DNA from 2 places in the Bacillus sp. AC266 genome. Region 2 is predicted to be linked to the other one. Evidence: riboswitches for the same ligand, from Rfam matches in the RefSeq annotation. Region 2 holds a riboswitch; the other holds the start of a gene.
The links. Region 2 has a riboswitch for thiamine pyrophosphate ahead of thiT (energy-coupled thiamine transporter ThiT). Riboswitches for the same ligand answer to the same signal wherever they lie in the genome.
Positions count from the first base shown of each region.

Region 1: it holds a riboswitch for thiamine pyrophosphate, as region 2 does, so the genes downstream of both, thiM (hydroxyethylthiazole kinase) here and thiT (energy-coupled thiamine transporter ThiT) in region 2, are expected to answer to the same signal.

Region 1 covers NZ_CEEDEC010000008.1:91,917-101,958, forward strand. The annotation lists gene AC0IXC_RS25435 (PTS transporter subunit IIBC) at 152-1,789, shown strand; gene AC0IXC_RS25440 (endonuclease/exonuclease/phosphatase family protein) at 1,794-2,585, shown strand; gene AC0IXC_RS25445 (YhgE/Pip domain-containing protein) at 2,891-5,836, shown strand; gene topB (DNA topoisomerase III) at 5,876-8,065, opposite strand; TPP riboswitch at 8,294-8,403, shown strand; gene thiM (hydroxyethylthiazole kinase) at 8,476-9,282, shown strand; gene thiE (thiamine phosphate synthase) at 9,299-9,958, shown strand.
Region 2 covers NZ_CEEDEC010000002.1:55,021-65,062, forward strand. The annotation lists gene AC0IXC_RS07705 (LPXTG cell wall anchor domain-containing protein) at 56-550, shown strand; gene AC0IXC_RS07710 (class D sortase) at 640-1,260, shown strand; gene AC0IXC_RS07715 (response regulator transcription factor) at 1,315-2,004, shown strand; gene AC0IXC_RS07720 (sensor histidine kinase) at 2,001-3,854, shown strand; gene thiT (energy-coupled thiamine transporter ThiT) at 4,063-4,722, opposite strand; TPP riboswitch at 4,809-4,910, opposite strand; gene AC0IXC_RS07730 (FeoA family protein) at 5,105-5,332, shown strand; gene feoB (ferrous iron transport protein B) at 5,329-7,317, shown strand; gene AC0IXC_RS07740 (FeoB-associated Cys-rich membrane protein) at 7,334-7,501, shown strand; gene AC0IXC_RS07745 (lipoprotein BA_5634 family protein) at 7,537-8,115, opposite strand; gene AC0IXC_RS07750 (PspA/IM30 family protein) at 8,528-9,193, shown strand; gene AC0IXC_RS07755 (DUF350 domain-containing protein) at 9,425-9,829, shown strand; gene AC0IXC_RS07760 (DUF4178 domain-containing protein) at 9,851-10,042, shown strand, end outside.

The sequences.
Region 1 (10,042 bases), on a different contig from region 2:
TATTGCAATGTGAAAACGCTTTTATTAAAATAGATTTATGAAAACGGTTGCGTAAAGAGAAAAAAGTAACATAAGGAATCGTTTTCATAAGAGAAACAGAAATTATAATTTAAATCATTATGTTGTTATAAATAAAGGGGAGGAAGAACAGATGAAAATTACGTCTTTTGATTTTTGGCAAAAGTTCGGGAAAGCATTATTAGTGGTTGTAGCTGTAATGCCAGCAGCTGGTTTAATGATTTCCATCGGTAAGTTAATTGGGATGTCTGCTGGGGATGTTAACGCAGTTCATACAATTGCTCGAGTAATGGAAGACATCGGTTGGGCAATTATTACAAATCTACACATCTTATTCGCAGTAGCAATTGGGGGATCTTGGGCGAAGGATCGAGCAGGTGGTGCATTTGCAGCACTATTAGCATTCGTCTTAACAAACAGAATTACAGGAGCTATATTTGGTGTAAACGCTCAAATGTTAACGGATTCAAAAGCGACAGTTTCTTCATTTTTAGCAGGAGATTTACTTGTAAAAGATTACTTTACTTCTGTACTTGGTGCACCAGCATTAAACATGGGAGTTTTCGTAGGGATTATCACAGGTTTCTTAGGAGCTACTTTATATAACAAATACTACAATTATAATAAACTGCCACAGGCATTAGCATTCTTTAATGGAAAACGATTCGTACCATTCGTTGTAATTGTTTGGTCTACAGTCACTGCGATTGTATTATCACTTGTATGGCCATTTATCCAAAGTGGATTAAATGAATTTGGTCGCTGGATTGCAGCATCTAAAGATAGTGCACCAGTTATTGCACCGTTTGTATATGGAACGTTAGAACGTTTATTATTACCATTTGGATTACATCATATGTTAACAATTCCGATGAACTACACAGAGCTAGGCGGAACATATACGATGTTAACTGGCTCAAAGGTTGGACAAATTGTAGCGGGACAAGATCCGTTATGGCTTGCATGGATTACAGATTTAAATAACTTATTAGCAAATGGAGATACGAAAGCATATAACGATTTATTAAATAACGTTGTACCAGCTCGTTTCAAAGCTGGACAAGTTATCGGCTCAACGGCAGCGTTAATGGGGATTGCGTTTGCGATGTTCCGTAATGTTGATAAAGAAAAACGTGCAAAATATAAACCAATGTTCTTATCAGCTGCATTAGCAGTATTCTTAACAGGTGTAACAGAACCAATTGAATTCATGTTCATGTTTATTGCACCAGTATTATATGTTGTGTATGCAATTACAACAGGACTTGCATTCGCATTAGCGGATTTAATTAATTTACGTGTTCATGCATTTGGATTTATTGAGTTAATTACACGTACACCAATGATGATCAATGCAGGTTTAACGAGAGATTTAATCAACTTTGTCATTGTTTCATTAGTGTTCTTCGGCCTTAACTTTACGTTATTCAACTTCTTAATTAAAAAATTCAATTTACCAACGCCAGGGCGTGCAGGTAACTACATTGATAATGAAGATGAGTCAACAGAAGGAACAGGAAATGTACAAGATGGTTCATTAGCAACAAAAGTTATTGATTTATTGGGCGGAAAAGATAATATTGCTGACGTAGATGCTTGTATGACACGTTTACGTGTAACAGTAAAAGATTTAGATGCCGTTGCACCAGAAGCAAAATGGAAACAAAATGGTGCTTTAGGACTTATTGTAAAAGATAAAGGTGTACAAGCAGTATATGGCCCGAAAGCTGACGTATTAAAGTCAGATATTCAAGATATGTTAGGTGCGTAATAATATGAAATTGCTAACTTTAAATTGTCACTCTTGGCAAGAAGAGAATCAAATTGAAAAAATAAAGTATCTTGCTAAAGCAATTCAAGAAGAAGATTATGATGTGGTCGCATTGCAAGAAGTAAGTCAGTCTATACAAGCTGAAAATGTATGCGGTAACAAGAAAAAAGATAATTTTGGACTTTTACTGCTAGAAGAGTTAAGAGCATTAAATGTAAAAGAATACAATATTATTTGGGATTTCTCTCATATTGGATATGATGTGTACGAAGAAGGATTAGCAATTATAACAAAGCACAACATTGTAAAGGAAGATACGTTCTTTGTCTCAGAAAATAAGGATACAACGTATTGGAAAACACGCAAAATTGTAAGTGCAACAATTGCTTATAATGATAAGAATATAACGTTTTATTCTTGCCATCTTGGCTGGTGGAATGATGAAGAAGAATCATTCAAAGACCAAGTTGATCGTTTAATGGAGCGTGTAAATAGCAATGAACTTTCCTTCTTAATGGGTGATTTTAATAACAATGCTCGTTTGGAAGGAGAGGGTTATGAGTATATGATGCAAAAAGGTTTATATGACACATATGAACTAGCGATAGAGAAGGATGAAGGAACAACTGTCCAAGGAGAGATTGCTGGTTGGGATGAAAATAAACAAAACTTACGAATCGACCTAATATTAAGCAATCAAAGTAAAACAGTTACTTCTTCAAAAGTCATTTTTACTGGAACAAATCGAAATGTAATTTCTGACCATTTCGGTGTAGAAGTACAATTAGATATATAATAGAAGAAACCCTCACAGATAATGAAAAGCTGGGAGGGTTTTTTGATAAATACAAGTATTCCCAAGAGAAAATACTTGTATTTTTTATGACATTTCCTATATATTTGTTATTATTGAATGTAAAACTAATTTGGTCATTTTGTATGCATACTTTTTTTACTTCGTTATATAATGAAGTAAGTGAAATATTTAATGGGAAAAATAGTATGTTTTCGTTTAATCCACGATGTAGAAAGTGATATAATTACAAAATGTATGTATCATTTTCTAAAGAAGGAAAAATATATAATTAGGTGATAACTTTTATGAAACAAATTTGGCGTATTTATAAGACAGATTTACGGAATGTAGCCAAACATTGGGCTGCAATTGTTATTGTTTTAGGGTTAATGATTTTACCATCGTTATATGCATGGTTTAACATTAAAGCTTCTTGGGATCCTTACGGAAATACGAAAGGAATCCAAATTGCAGTTTCTAACCAAGATGTTGGATCAAATTTAAGAGGGAAAGATATTAACATCGGGGAAGAAATTGTAGATTCACTTAAGAAGAACAAAAATTTCGGGTGGAAGTTTGTTGATGAAAAGCAAGCAATTTATGGAGTAGAGCGTGGAGATTATTCCGCAAGCATTACTATTCCAAAAGATTTTTCTGAAAAGATTGCAACGGTCTTGAATGAAAATCCACAGAAACCAGAACTTGATTACTATGTAAATGAAAAAGTAAATGCGATTGCACCGAAAATTACAGCTAAAGGTGCATCGGGTCTTACAGAAGAGGTTAGTAAAAACTTTGTTAAAACAGCAAACGGTGAGATTTTTAAAATCTTCAATGACCTTGGAATCGATTTAGAAACTAACTTACCGAGTATTGAGAAGGTCAAGGATCTCGTATTTAAGTTAGAAGCACAGTTCCCAGAAATGAATACACTTGTGGATAAGGCATTAGATGATGCGACTCGGGCAGAAGATGTTGTGAAAGTAGCACAAAAAGAGTTGCCAGTTGTAGAAAGTGTTATGAATGATGGGCAAGAGGCGTTAGGGAATTTAGATAAATTCTTTGCGAGAAATGATGAAACATTGAAGCGTGCACCTGGAACAATTAAGAATAATTTAATTGTAATGCAACAAGGTTTAGATAGTGCGGCGGCAATTACGGATTACTTAAAAAATCCGGCATTTGATTTTAATCTGACACTTCCAGATCCAGCTAAATTACCAGAGTTACCTAATATAACTATTCCACAAATACCAACGCTTCCAGAGTTACCGCAAGTGAATGGTGAGGGATATAAAAATATTGCTACAAATATTGATCAAACTGTAAACAATGTTTTCAATTCTACTCGTGTTGGAACGGCATATGTGAAAAGTGTTATGGATGGGCTTCAAAATAAGGGCGTGGACCCAACTGTAGCTCAGAAAAATGTTCAGGATGCTTCAAAACTTCTCCAAGACCGTATTGATAGTGTTTCATATTTAATTGATTTCTTTACAACTTTTAAAGAATCAGCTTCAACGGACTTTGGTAAGCAGTTCTTTGGAAACAGAGCGGAAAGTCTAAAAGTGCTTAAAAATTCTATGGTGGATGCTAACAATAGAGTTAAGCATGTAGGGGATTTAATTAGTTCTGGTCAAGAAGTTAAACAAGATGTACGAGATGCTGTAAATCAAAAATTAGATGCAGTAAATAATTTAGTAAATCAAGCTGAAAAAGACTATAATGCAACATTTGTAGCTGACTTTGAAAAAGCAGTAAGCACAGCTGAACAATTGAAAAATAAGGCTGAAAATGTACAAGGAGATGCTCAGCAGCTAAGAGGCAATTTAAATCAAGATATAAACAAAGCTAATGAGATATTAAACAATGGTAGAGAGAACTATGATCAGGCTGTAACGGATTATGCAAAACTAAAAACTAATCTTGAAAAAGCAACAGCAGACTTAAGTAACAAAGGCGTTAATGGATTAGATTCCACAAAAGTAGCCTTAAATGATTTAAATGGACAGTTCCAAGCAGGATGGAATTTAGTTAATGATATGATTCCGGTTATGGAAAGTACAAATAAAGTTTTGGGCGATGTGAATAGTGATAAAAATCTTAATGGCACAATTGCTAAGTTAAATAAAGCAAAAGATGGTTTGCAAAAAGGAATCGATTTAACTGATAAAGGAATTGACGCTATTAATAAAGGTCAAAAACCAGCAGCAGATGTTATTGAAAGTATTAATCAAGTGTCTAAAAATGTTTCGGGCCAAATTGGTGACATTTTAGCTAAATATGACTCAGAAATCACTCCAAATTTCAATGCAGCAATTGCTCGTACAAAAGAGATGTCTAAAAATACATCTCAAATTTTAGGCGAGGCAGATAAGAAGCTTCCAGATGTGAAAAAATTACTTGAAGATTCATCAAAAGGCTTAGTAGATGGTCAAAAGAAAATTGCAGACATTAAAGCTGAAATGCCGGAGACTGAGAAAAAGATTAAAGAATTAGCAGATAAAATTCGTGATTTTGAATCTGAAGAGGATATAAAAGACATCATACGCTTATTGAAAAACGATGTTGAAAAGCAAAGTGACTACTTTGCAAATCCAGTAAATTTAAAAGAGAATAAATTATTTGCAATGCCGAACTACGGTTCAGCAATGTCACCATTCTATACAGTGCTTGCATTATGGGTAGGCGCATTATTAATGGTTTCATTATTAACGGTAGAAGTACACGAAGAGGGCGCGAATTATAAGAGCCATGAAGTTTACTTCGGACGTTTATTAACATTCTTAACGATAGGTCTTTCACAAGCGTTTATCGTATCAATGGGAGATATATTCTTACTCGGTACGTACGTAGTCGATAAGTTCTGGTTTGTGTTATTTAGTTTATTTATTGGGGGAGTCTTTGTTTGTATCGTATACTCACTCGTTTCTATTTTCGGAAACGTTGGGAAATCGATGGCGATCATTTTACTTGTACTGCAAGTAGCAGGATCAGGCGGAACATTCCCAATTCAAATGACACCACCGTTCTTCCAAGCGATTTATCCGTTCTTACCATTCACATATGCAATTAGTGCAATTCGTGAAACAGTTGGCGGAATGCTTTGGGATATAGTAACTAGAGATTTACTTGTGTTAAGTGTTTTCGTAGTAGTTATGATTGTTGCTGCGTTATTACTGAAAACACCAATTAACAAATCAAGTGAAAAATTCGTTGAGAATGCAAAAGGAAGTAAAATCATTCATTAATAAAAAGGTTCCTACCGATAGTGGTAGGAACCTTTTTGTTTAATCAAATTTTAATTTCTTTAATGCTTCTGCGAATGGATTGTTTAATGGTTCTTCTTCTTTGTTCTGTTGTTTCATATATTTTTGAACGTCGCGTTTATCAGCTTTGCTGCCGGATTCTTTTTTACGTCTCTCTTGGAATGTAGAAAGTTTCTCACGATAGCCACATTTACATGCGAAAATTTGGCCCGCTCCTTCACCACGAAGTTCTAGTTTCTTTTTACACTGAGGACAGCGTGCGTTTGTAGTGCGGGATACATTTTTACGGTGACCACATTCGCGATCTTGGCATACAAGCATTTTACCTTTTTTACCGTTTACTTCTAACATCGGTTTACCACAGTCTGGACAAGACTTCGTTGAAATGTTGTCGTGTTTATATTTTTTATCACTCGATTTAATTTCAGCAACAATTTCTTTCGTATAGTTCTTCATTTCTGAAATGAATACTTCTTTCTTTAATTTTCCTTTAGCGATAGCTTCTAACTTTTGCTCCCATTCACCAGTTAGTGTAGGAGATTTCAGTTCTTCTGGCACTAAATCAAGTAACTGACGGCCTTTTGAAGTAATATGAATATCTTTACCACGTTTTTCAAGCAAGAACGAATTGAATAACTTGTCGATAATATCAGCTCGTGTAGCTACAGTACCTAATCCACCAGTTGACTTTAACGTGTCAGCAAGTTGTTTGTTTTGCGTATCCATGTATTTTGTTGGGTTTTCCATTGCTGAAAGTAATGTTGCTTCATTAAAGCGTGCAGGTGCTTTCGTTTGACCTGATGTTTGGACAATTAGTTTTATGTTTAATGTATCGCCTTTTTCGATGCGAGGTAAGATTTGTTCTTTTACATCATCGCTTGCATCATCATCTTCAAACCGATTTGCATAAACCTCTTTCCAACCAGCATGTAAAATCGTTTTTCCGCGTGCGATGAACGTTTCGTCACCAATTTTCGTGCGCAATGTTAGTTGTTCATATTCAAAGGCCGGGAATAAAACAGCTAAGAAACGTTTTACAACTAAGTCATAAATTTTACGTTCTTTATCTGTGAAAGCTGAGAAGTTTACATAGCTCTCTGTTGGAATAATTGCGTGATGATCACTTACTTTACTATCATCAACAAATGATTTATTAGATTTTACAGGTTTCTGCAATACTTTATGTGCTAAAGGACGGTATTCTCCAACTCCGCAAGCCTTCAGACGCTCTGGAAGTGTTCCGACAATATCAGATGAAATATAGCGTGAATCTGTACGAGGGTACGTTAAAACTTTATGCTGTTCATATAATTTTTGCATAATGTTTAATGTTTCTTTCGCAGAGTAACCAAATATTTTATTCGCATCACGTTGTAGTTCAGTTAAATCGTAAAGACCAGGAGCGAACGATTTCTTTTGTTTTTTATCAATGTCTACAACAGTAGCATTTTGTTTACTAATTTTGTTCACGATTGCATCAGTTTTTTCTTTATTAAAGCTACGGCTATTTCCTTTTGTATCTTGCCAAGTTAGCTTTAATCTCTCAGCTGTTTGAGCTTCGATACCATAGTAAGTTTGAGCTTTGAAATGTTTGATTTCATCTTCACGGCTTGCAATCATGGCTACAGTAGGTGTTTGAACACGGCCACAATTTAGTTGGGCATTAAAGCGAGTAGTTAATGCTCGAGTCGCATTAAGTCCGATATACCAGTCAGCCTCTGAACGTGCGACAGCTGAAGCGTATAGATTGTCATATGCTTTTCCTGGTTTTAAATTTGCGAAGCCATCTTTAATTGCTTTATCGGTAACAGATGAAATCCATAGACGTTTAATCGGTTTCTGCATTTTAACTTTATCGATAATCCAGCGTGCGACCAACTCTCCCTCACGACCGGCGTCAGTAGCTATAATGATTTCATTTACATCTTTTCTAAGAAGCTGACTTTTTACAGCGTTAAACTGCTTCCCTGTTTGTTTAATAACGGTTAGTTTTAAACGCTCCGGTAGCATTGGTAAATCTTCTAAATTCCACTGTTTATATTTCACATCATAGCTTTCTGGATCAGCTAATGTAACGAGATGACCTAAAGCCCAAGTAACAATATATTTACTACCTTCAAGATAGCCGTTCCCTTTTTTATCACATTTCAGTACACGTGCGATATCACGTGCAACAGAAGGTTTTTCAGCAATTACAATACTTTTTGCCATATTTAAAAACATCCTTTCAAATTTCCATACGTTAAATATAGCATACATCTTTGTTCTATTCAGTCTTGCTGACGGTTTGAGTTATTTGTGGTGAAATATACGTGTGAGAGTTTTACTTATATAAAGGCGAAGAATGGTTGAACCAGGAGAGTTCTGATCTCTATCATTCTATAAAAGTAAAGAACTTGTTATTTTACTAGAATAAGAGTAGACTTTGAAGTAGATGAATAATAAACACATGGGAGTTTGTGGATGCAAACTGAGAGTATGACTAGTCCGTCATTGACCATTTGAACCTGTTGGATAATGCCAGCGTAGGGAGAGTGTAAAAGCACATGTTCAGGCACTTTGCGTACGCGCAAAGTGCCTTTTTGTGTATCTCCCATTACTATAGTTAGGAGATGAAAAGGATGAATATGAAAGAAATTAGTAAAGTAGTGGATTTGGTGAGAGAGTCTAATCCACTCGTGCATAATATTACAAATGTTGTTGTAACAAATTTTACAGCAAACGGTTTGTTAGCATTAGGAGCATCACCTGTAATGGCGTATGCAAAAGAAGAAGTAGCAGAAATGGCTAGCATTGCGGGAGCCCTTGTTTTAAATATGGGTACACTTCGTCCTGAAGAGGTAGAAGCGATGTTACTTGCTGGTAAATCAGCAAATAAGAATGATGTACCAGTATTGTTTGATCCAGTTGGGGCAGGAGCAACTTCTTATCGCACAGAAGTTGCGAGATATATTCCAGCTGAAATCGATTTAGCTGTTATTCGCGGAAATGCAGCTGAAATAGCTAACGTTATTAATGAGAAATGGGAAATTAAAGGTGTAGATGCTGGTACTGGCAACGGTAATGTTGTAAATATTGCAAAACAGGCAGCGGATGACTTAAATACAGTTGCGGTAATTACTGGAGAAGAAGATGTTGTTACAGATGGAGAGCGAACTATTCTTATTCGAAATGGCCATCCTATTTTAACGAAAGTTACTGGAACAGGTTGTTTACTAACTTCTGTAATAGGAGCATTTGTAGCGGTAGAAAAGGATTATGTAAAGGCAGCAGTAGCGGCATTAACGTTTTATGGTGTAGCTGCGGAACTGGCAGCTGCTAAGACAGTGGAGAAGGGACCTGGTAGTTTCCAAATTGAATTTTTAAATCAGTTAGCAAATACAACTTCAGATGATATTGAGAAGTATGGGAAGATTGAGCTTATATAGTAAGGAGGGGAACTAGATGTCGCGCATTACAATGGATGAAATGTCTAGGTTATTACCAGTATATTTTATTATGGGAAGTAACAATTGTACGAAGGAGCCACTACAAGTATTGAGGGATGCACTAGAAGGCGGTATAACAATTTTTCAATTTCGTGAAAAGGGAGAAGGGGCTTTAACGGGAGAGAAACGTATTGATTTTGCGAAAGAACTGCAAGCGCTTTGCAAGGAGTACGATGTACCATTCATCGTAAATGATGATGTGGAACTAGCCCTCGAGTTAGATGCAGATGGCGTGCATGTTGGACAAGATGATGAAGGAATTACTTCTGTTCGTAAAAAAATGGGAGATAAAATTATTGGAGTATCTACACATACAATTGAAGAAGCACGCTGGGCGATTGAAAATGGAGCCGATTATTTAGGAGTTGGTCCAATTTTTCCGACGAGTACGAAAAAAGATACAAAAGCGGTTCAAGGAACGAAAGGTCTAAAGTATTTTAGGGAACAAGAGATTACAATACCGATCGTTGGGATTGGTGGGATTACGATTGAAAATACAGCTTCTGTTATAGAAGCGGGTGCGGATGGTGTTTCAGTTATTTCAGCGATTAGCTTAGCGGAATCTGCGTATGAAGGTACGAAGAAATTAGTTGAGGAAGTAAATAAGAGTTTGTAGAAAAAGCCTATGTAATATTTTAAATGCTATATGGAGGAATAGACTGCCAAAAAAGTTTAAACAAACGTTTGATTAAAAAAGCAC
Region 2 (10,042 bases):
CATCCGGTGCGACGTGATGTGTTACTAGAATAAAGTATAAAAGGAGAGAAATAAAATGAAAAAAAAACTATTACCAATTTGTGCAATGGCACTTTTAACAGTAGGATATTCTTCAGTAGCGAGCGCTTCTACTGGAACATTAACAAAAGAAGAATCAGCGCAAATGCAGCAAGATAAAGCTAAAAAAGAAGAAGCAATTAAGGAACAGCAAAAGAGCGAAGTAGAGAAAAAAGAAGCGGCACAAGTACAAGAAAAAAGTGATATGGCTAAAAAAGAGGAAGCAATAAAAGCAGGGCAAAAGAATGATACAGCGAAAAAAGAAGTAACACCACAAGTTCAAGAAAAGGAAGCTCTTGCAAAAAAAGAAGAAGCAATTAAGGCCGGGCAAAAGAATGATGCAGCGAAAAAGGAAGTAGCAAAGCCAGCTGTACAAGGTGAAAAATTACCAAACACAGCATCAAATAATGTAGCAATGATGGCACTAAGCGCATGTCTTGTAGGGATAGGGACATTATTTGGTTTGAAGCGTCGTAATAAAGTTAAGGCGTAAATAAAATATTTTTCTATAAAGAATGGGATAATTTCATATATTAAAAATGGTAGGTTATTCCTACCATTTTTTGCATGGAGGGATGGAACATGAAGTTACTCAATTATATCGGTATCATATTGATGGCCATAGGGCTATTCATGGGATCGTATTGCGCTGTGGAATGGTATAAAGGAAAAAGCTCTGCTCGAGAATTAACGAAAGAAGAAATAAAGAGCCTTAAAAATATACAAGATAATCAACTTTCACATGAAACACCTGTAACTTCCCAAGTACCTTCTTCTCAAACCGAGCATAAAGAAGGAGAAAAGGTAGCAATGTTAAATATACCGAAAATAAAGAAGAAGTTTTCTATATATTGGGGAGCAAATGATGCAACATTGAAAAAAGGAGTCGGTATGTTTGTTAGTGATTTAACGACAACACCATCTGGAGGGGGACATACTGTACTGAGTGGGCATCGAGATACTGTATTTACAGATTTAGGAGAGTTAAAAGAAAAGGATAACCTTATTTTGGAGTATGATAATAAAATTTACACATACGAAATTCAAAAGACATGGATTACACATGCGGATGATCGCACTGTTATTGTAAAAAAAGAAGAGCCGACATTAACACTGACGACTTGCTATCCATTTGATTATATAGGGGATGCACCGGATCGATATATTATCGAGGCAAAGTTAATTACGAGCAATTCAAAATAAAATTATCAAGTACAAAATGCTAGCTACTTAAAATGAGAGGAGGAGACATAGATTATGTCAAAAAACATTTTAATTGTTGAAGATGAAGATATTTTACGCGAAATATTAAAGGATTACTTTTTGAGTGAACAATATAAAGTGCTTGAAGCGAGAGATGGAAAAGAAGCTTTAGTCTTATTTGAAGAAGAAGAGGTCGATTTAGTTATACTTGATATTATGTTGCCGGAACTTGATGGATGGTCTGTTTGCCGAAGGATCCGTAAGACGTCCGGGGTCCCAATTATTATGCTGACGGCACGTGTAGATGAAGATGATACGTTACTTGGATTTGAGCTTGGGGCAGATGATTATGTTGCGAAACCATATAGTCCGCCTATTTTATTAGCGAGAGCGAAACGATTATTAGAAAGTAGACAAGCATCAAAGAAACCTTTAGAAAATGAAGATGATACGTTATCAATTCATGGCATTCACATCCATTTTCCGTCACGTACTGTTACTGTTGATGAGGCAGACATTACTTTAACACATACAGAATTTGAAATATTAGCTTATTTCATGAAAAATCAAGGGATTGTTTTAACGAGAGAACAGTTAATTTCAAGAATTTGGGGGTACGAATTTGCTGGCGATGATCGAACGGTTAATAGTCATATTCGTAATTTGCGAAATAAATTAGGAGAGAAAGCAAAGTACATTACAACTGTAGTGCGAACCGGTTATAAATTCGAGGGGAACATATGAGAAAAGGGATTGTACTTAAATTATTTATCCTTACAACAGCTCTATGTATGTTGATTTTAGCGACGATATTTATTGGTCAAACGATATTTTTTAAACAATATTATGCGAACCGAAAAGTAGAAGATATTAAAGTGAATTTAAATTCCTTTGAGAAGAATTATTTGAATTATGTAGGAAATGCAGAAGGAATTCAGAAGCTGGAGCAAGATTTTTTAAGAGAAAATAATACGTGGATTACGATATTAGATCAGAATGGGAATTTAAAACATGTGGATGATTTTTATTTTGAAGTAACGATAGACCGTAGGCAACAAAAGAGCTTTGGACAACAAATATTCAAGATTCCCTTAGGTAATCTCGTCAATATAGAGGAGATTGATAATAAATTATCAGAGCAGTTTTTAGGACAAGAAATCTATTTTTCTGGAGTGAAAAAAGAAGAAAGTTTTATTCCATTCTCTTTCTCGTTAGGTAAGCAAAATTTAAGTGGATCTAATAAACCGTTAGAAAAAGCATTTAATGAGAAAATGATTAAATTAGATCAGGAGAAAAAGAAAGCAGCTGAGGAACAAGTTGTTAAGGAAAAGAAGCCGGCCGTTCAGGAGCAAGCTGCTCAGGAATTAGATGCTTTCATAGTAGGACGTGTTACGAAAGTACAGTTCCCCGATGTAAAAGGTCCTGTGAATCCAATTTATAAAAATAGTTTATTCTTAGATAGCATAAAGGAATTTCAAACTGATTTATTATTAAAAGAGAATAATCATATACAGTATTCAACACAAATAATGGACTATGAAAAAAATGATATAAAATATAAATTATTAATTAAACCAAAAAAAGAAAAAGACGGATCGGTGACATACATATACGCGATGGCTTCTTTACAACCTGTCGATGAGGCGGTACAAATGGTGCAAGATTATTACATCTATATTGTTGCATTTGTAGTCGTTCTAATTTTTCTAGCTTCGTTTTATTACTCAAAACAAATTGCAAAACCGCTACTAAAAATAAATGATACAACGAAGAAAATAGCTCATTTGGATTTCACAGAAAAAATTCCGATTACTTCAAAAGATGAAATTGGTGATTTATCGCAAAATATTAATACATTATCTAATAAACTACATTCACATATTGGACAGTTAGAACAAGATATTGAAAAAGAAAGAAAGTTAGAAAACACAAGGAAAGAATTTATTGCGGGTGTATCGCATGAACTAAAAACGCCGCTGAGTATTATGAAAAGCTGTATTTTCATTTTAAAAGATGGGGTAGCTGAACATAAGAAAGACTACTATTTTCAGGCGATGGAAAAAGAAGTAGACAAGATGGATATACTAATTTTGGATATGCTTGAATTAGCTAAATTTGAGTCTGGCACATACAACATGAAGATGGATTCTTTCTATATCGATGGAGTGATTGAAGAAATATGTGAACAGCTTTCATCGGAGATAGAGAAAAAAGAACTGAGTGTGCACAAACATATATGTCCAGCAGAAGTGATTGGGAATCAAAATAGAATTGAACAAGTAATTGTGAATTTTATTACGAATGCAATACGTTATACACCAGAAAAAGAAGATATTATTATTTCCACAATAGACGGGAAGGATCATATAAAAGTATGTATTGAAAATAAAGGTGCTCACATTGAAGAAGAACAATTAGATAAAATTTGGGATCGTTTTTATCGCGTGGATGCGGCAAGGAAACGTTCACAAGGTGGAACAGGGCTTGGTCTTGCAATTTCAAAGAATATTTTAGAATTGCACGATGCTGAATATGGGGTGAAGAATACCGAAGATGGTGTGTTATTTTACTTCTATTTACCGAAAAAAGCGTAGACAATACTATCTACGCTTTTTTAATTTATTTTCATATTATCTTTACCTAATCTTTATTTCTAAACAGTATACTTTGAATAGAAAATGAGGTTATGTAAGGAGTAGATTAGCCGTGAATAGCAATTTACTAGGTGTGATGGTATTTATTTTCTTGTGTGCATTTATTGTATTTTTAATTGATATTACGATATGAAAAAAAGAGCGCTAATTAAGCGCCCTTTTTTTGTGTATTCATTTGATAAGCACCGATGCTTTTGAATAAGCGTGGTGAAGTTGTAAATAAAAGAATTAGTAATACAGTACATAGTATGAAAGAACCGATCATGGTGCTGCCGTTTACAATTAATGAATATAGCACAGCTGATTGTCCTTTAGGTGCATATTGACCAAAGAAAATAATACCAGCAATAAAGTGACAGAAATAGCGTGCAAAGCTGCCGACAAATGTGGCAAGGATAATGTAAACGAGTGCTTTTTTTCCTTTGTTTTGTTTTGGTTTATCTTTGCGACTACCAAAACTTGAATGCTCTGCATTACTGTTGTCTGAGGCAAGTGCTTTTTGAATTGGACGATAGAATAAACCAGCAAAGCCGATAAAGGCAAAGGCAATGAAGTACTCAATGAATGCTTGAACTGGTGTTAGAATGTAAGCATCGCCTACGACAATTTGTAAAAGCCCCCAAATTAAGCCTCCTAAGAAAGCCCTTTTGAAGCCCCAGCGGTATGCGATAATAAAAATAGGAATCATAGCAAATGAGATGGAACCGCCTGTTGGAAGTTTAATTGATAATGGTAGAATGTCGATGACCAAGGCGAAGGCTGCAAGAATAGCAGATTCGATCATCGCTTGTAAATTGGTGTTACGCATGTTGTCTCCCCCTAAATCCAAGTTGCACAAAAAAGAACATTATCATAGGAGGATACGAAATACGTAAATAAAAAAAGAGGTGTGTATTTCGGACGTTTGCACAATTCCTGCGTTAGCATTAACTAACAGGTTCAAAGGGTCGGAACGAATTGTTCCCTCTCAGCGGTAAGGCTCCCCCTGTGATAACGAGATTCTTTATTTGTTATTGTTTATTGTAAGTGAAATGGATGAGAATGGCAAACATACTTTGTATGACAATTATTGAAATATAATTGTATTGAAATGTTAATAAATATGAAGCAAAAAGATATAGTCCAAGTGAAATAGAGTGTGATATAATTTTTTTGAAAATAATTATCATTCTCTTCTGAGGGGGAAGGTTATGAGCTTAGTAGATATTAAAATTGGCGAGAAAGTGTTAGTAAAAAGTATTCAGTCTTTAGATCAGTTATTAAAGCGTAGACTAGCTGCTTTCGGTCTCGCGGAAGGAAGCGAACTTCGCTTGAAACAGAAAGCGATGTTTAAAGGTCCTTGTACATTGGAGTGTCGTGGACAGTTAATTAGTATTCGTCATTGTGACGCGAAAATGATAAAGGTGGAATTAGCGTGAATAAGGTTGCTTTGCTAGGGAATCCGAATACAGGGAAAACATCATTATTTAATGCACTTACTGGTTCTTATGAATATGTAGGAAACTGGAGCGGTGTAACAGTAGAAAAGAAGGTTGGTAAATTAAAAGATAAGCAAGGAACATTAATTGATTTACCAGGCGTTTATGATTTGAATCCAGTTTCACGTGATGAAGGTGTCGTTACGAATTTTCTACTAACAGATGAATTTCATCATATGTTAAATATAGTGGATTCTTCTCAATTTGAGCGAAATATGCATTTAACATTGCAATTACTTGAATTTGGTAAGCCCGTTTCAATTGGTTTAAATATGATTGATGTGGCAAAGCAAAGAGGAATTGTGATTAATGTAAAACGGCTATCAGAAATATTAGGTGTAACAGTCGTTCCTGTCATCGCAAGAACCGGAAAAGGCTGTGAGGAATTACTTACTACTCTTCATGAAGAGAAACAAAAAGAGAAAAAGCCATTCATTATTTCATATGGTGTACAAATGGATGAAGGGATTGGAGAGGTAATCGCTCTTTTAGAGACAGCGAATTATGAGCATCCGAGATGGTTAGCCCTTCAATTTTTAAGCAATAACGAAGTAGTAGAAAAAGAAATGAAAGCATTACCAATTTATAAGGAACTTATAGCCATTCGATCTCGTTTAGATGGAAAACTTGATTTTACGTTGGAAGAGCACATTTACAAGACTCGTGAAGCGTATATTGAAAAGTTAAAAACAAATGTTATGCAACATGAGAAAGAAGGAAAAATTCCTTTTTCAGAAAAAATTGATAGGTTAATTACACATAAAATTTTAGGACTTCCAATCTTTTTAGCAGTTATGTTTTTTATTTTTCAGGTTACGTTTACGTGGATTGGTACACCTTTATCTGATATGCTTGATGGATTTTTTGGCGGACAACTTACTGATTGGGTTACAGCTCGGCTCACAAGTGTTGGCGCTTCTGACTTTATTCAAGCACTCGTTACAGAAGGTATTATTGCTGGCGTTGGTGCGGTATTAGTATTCGTTCCACAAATCTTTGCACTATTCTTCTTCATTTCATTATTAGAAGACTCAGGATATATGGCACGAATTGCAGTTGTTATGGATAGAATTATGGAGTTTTTCGGTTTAAACGGAAAAGCATTTATTCCGATGATTATCGGCTTTGGATGTAACGTTCCAGGTATTATGGCAGCGAGAACGATTGAACAAGAAAAAGAAAGGTTACTTACAGTTCTTGTAACACCGTTTATGTCTTGTTCGGCACGTTTACCTGTATATGCACTATTTGCGGGAGTTTTCTTCCCTCATAGTCAGGCGACTGTTGTGTTTTCTTTATATATCGCAGGGATTGTTCTTGCATTACTCGTTACAAAAATTATGTCTCTTACTATTTTAAAAGCAGAAAAATCTATTTTTGTAATTGAACTACCACCTTACCGTGTGCCGCAAGCGAAAACGTTATGGCTGAGCACGTGGGAGAAAGGTAAAGGATTTGTTCGTAAAGCGGGTACATTCATCTTCGGTGGTTCTGTTGTCATTTGGTTATTAAACTATGCAGGTCCATCAGGATTTGGTGTTGATATGGGAGACAGTTTCTTAGCGATGATTGGTGGATTTATTGCACCACTTTTTGCACCGCTCGGTTTTGGAACGTGGCAAGCTGCGGCATCCCTTTTAACAGGATTTTTAGCGAAAGAAGTTGTCGTTTCTACGATGGCAATTATTTATGCGGTTAAAGAAGATGTGCTAGGAAATGTAATGGGAGCACATTATACTGCGCTATCAGCATATGCATTTATGTTCTTTATTTTATTATATGTTCCGTGCTTAGCGACAGTAGCTGTTATTAAACGTGAAACAGGATCGATGAAATGGACAGTTTTCTCTGTCGTTTATCCGCTCGTTGTTGCTTATGTATTAACGCTCATTATATACCAAGTTGGGTCCTTACTCGGATTCTAGAAGGAGATGTATCGCGGTGATGGTCAATATTATAATTGGAGCTATCATTTTTGGTTATGCAGCATATACGTTAGTTAATTTTGTAAAGAGAAGTAAAAAGGGAAAATGCGCAGCATGCTCTTTAAGTAAGTCATGTCAGTCGCAAACTTGTAGTCCAGATATGGAGCAAATTGCTCAGAAATAGAAAAAAGCTTTGCGAAATTCGCAAAGCTTTTTTGTTTACTTTTTAATTTTTACAAGTTGTGATGCTTCTACTCCATTTGCTCCAGGTAATTCTTTGCTAGGGTCTTTATCAAATTTTAGAATACCTACAGATTTTTCTTCACCTTTTACATTTCCATATGCTGCGTCATCAACGATGGCAAACATATCTCCATAAGAACGGCCGTCACCGATAATTGTGTTACCTTCATATTTTAATTTCGCTCCATCAAGTGTAGCATTTTCAACTTTCTCTTTTGCAAATAATACACCTTGCTCTGCTGTTACAGCTGGTAACTTATCAATTGCTTTTGTGTCATCATTTTTATCGACTTTTTTAAGTAGTTCTTTCTTAACGAGTTCTTCACCAGTTTTCTTATCCATTACAAGTACTTTTTTACCTTCAAGTGTTGCAACTTTCATTTTATATACATCTTTTTCTTTTACATCTTTTTTGTTTTTATCTGCGATTTGCTGAACTTGATCTTCCGTTCCGTATAATACTAAGCCGTTCGCTTTTTCTCCTAATAAAGAACAACCTGATAATGCTCCGAATGAAATTGCTGCTGCTAGCCCGATTCCTACTAATTTTTTCATGATGATTTCTCCTTTTTATATGTTTTATAGTAAATACAGTTTTTGTATTAGTCCTTACAGTATGAGAAGCTTTTTTGCTATTCCGTTGCTTCTGGTATTAGTGTATAAGAAATATTGAAACGTAACTATCGAGTTAGCTTACAGTAACATTACAATTATGTAATTTAGTGAAATCGCGCAAAAATAAGTTAATTTTGGAGGCAGAAATAATAAGGATATAGTAGGAATACAATATTATATCTGGAATGTCATATTATATTAGTTGTATTTTGGAAATAACATGTAAGGACATCTTAGTTTTGTTATAATAAACACATAGGTTGTAAAAATGAATATTCTTACTGAAAAGGGAGATTTTTAATTTTCCAAGTAGTGAATTTGAAATATGAGGTATATCATAGGAGGAATTTGGATGTCTGTATTTAAACGATTAAGAGATTTAACAATGTCGAATGTGTATTCATTAATTGAAAAAGCTGAAGATCCAGTTAAGATGACGGATCAATATTTACGCGATATGCAAGCGGATGTACAAGAAGCTGAGAAAAGTGTAGCAGCTCAAATTGCACTTGAGAAGAAATTCAAAATATTATTTGAAGAGCAAGAAGCACTTGTGAAAAAACGTGAAGAGCAAGCTCATATGGCTGTTCAAGCTAGCAACTTAGATCTTGCGCGTCGTGCTCTTGAAGAAAAACAAAATGCAGAGCAAAAGATGAATGAGTATAAAGCGAGCTATGAGCAAAACAAAGCAGCTGCTGATAACCTTCGTCTTAAGCTAGAAGAAATGCGTAAGCAATTAACAGAGCTGAAAAATAAACGTGAAACACTTGTTGCACGTGTAAATGCAGCGAAAGCACAAAAGAATATTAATCAGGCGATGTCTGGATTTGATTCAAATTCAGCAAAAGCTGGTTTAAGCCGTATGGAAGAGAAAGCACTTCAATTAGAGGCTGAAGCAGAAGCAAGCGGTGAAATTTACAAGAAAGAAAAGTCGTTAGATGATGAATTCGCAAGCTTAAACAAAAATTCTGTTGTTGACGATGAATTAGCTCGTATTATGAAGCAGTACGAGAAATAATATAGAATAGACAAAGAAACCGACATGTCTGAAGAGAATTCATGTCGGTTTTCTATTACCCCGCATTAACGGGCAGTAAGACTCCCACCTCAACATTTTGTGAAAGCAGAGAGGTTGGTGGGAGTCGAGCTGCCCGTAAATGCCCGATTGGTGAAGGCTAATAATCAGTAGGGGATGGAAAACTCCCCACTGATTAAAGTTTCACTTTACTTTTTTAGAGGAGGTTTTGTAATGACGTGGATGAATGTTTTAGCTATGCTTGTATGGACTGGAGCGAGTGCGGTACTTTTATTTGCAATTATGTGGGTTGATTCGATTTTTACAAAATACAATGATTTAAAAGAAATGAAAAATGGAAATACAGCAGTGACAACGCGTTTCGTTATGAAATTATTTGCGCAAGGGTACATTTTATCTCAATCTATAACGAAAGCGAATGACTTATGGCAAGCGCTTCTTGCCTCAGCAGTTTCATTCGTTATTTTATTAATTGTAGAAATGTTCATTGAGTTTGTGTTAAAGAAAATGTCTGGTTTAGATTTAGAAGAAGGAACGAAAGAAGGCAGCTTAGCACATGCGTTGTTAGCTGGTTCATTACATATCGTTGGTGCACTTATTTTAGGTGCTTGTTTATAAAGAGAAAAGGAGGGGTAGATTGTGAGTTTATTTAAACGTATTAAAAATATAATGAAGAGTCCGGAGCCGCCGAAGCCAGAAAAGAGTCTTTTAACGTTGGCTCCTGGCGATATGATTGAAGTCTCGTTAGTCATGTACGAATTAACTGGGAAAACGAGCATGCATTCTCGCAAGGAGATTATTTTAACTTTGCAGGATGGGAAAGATATTCGT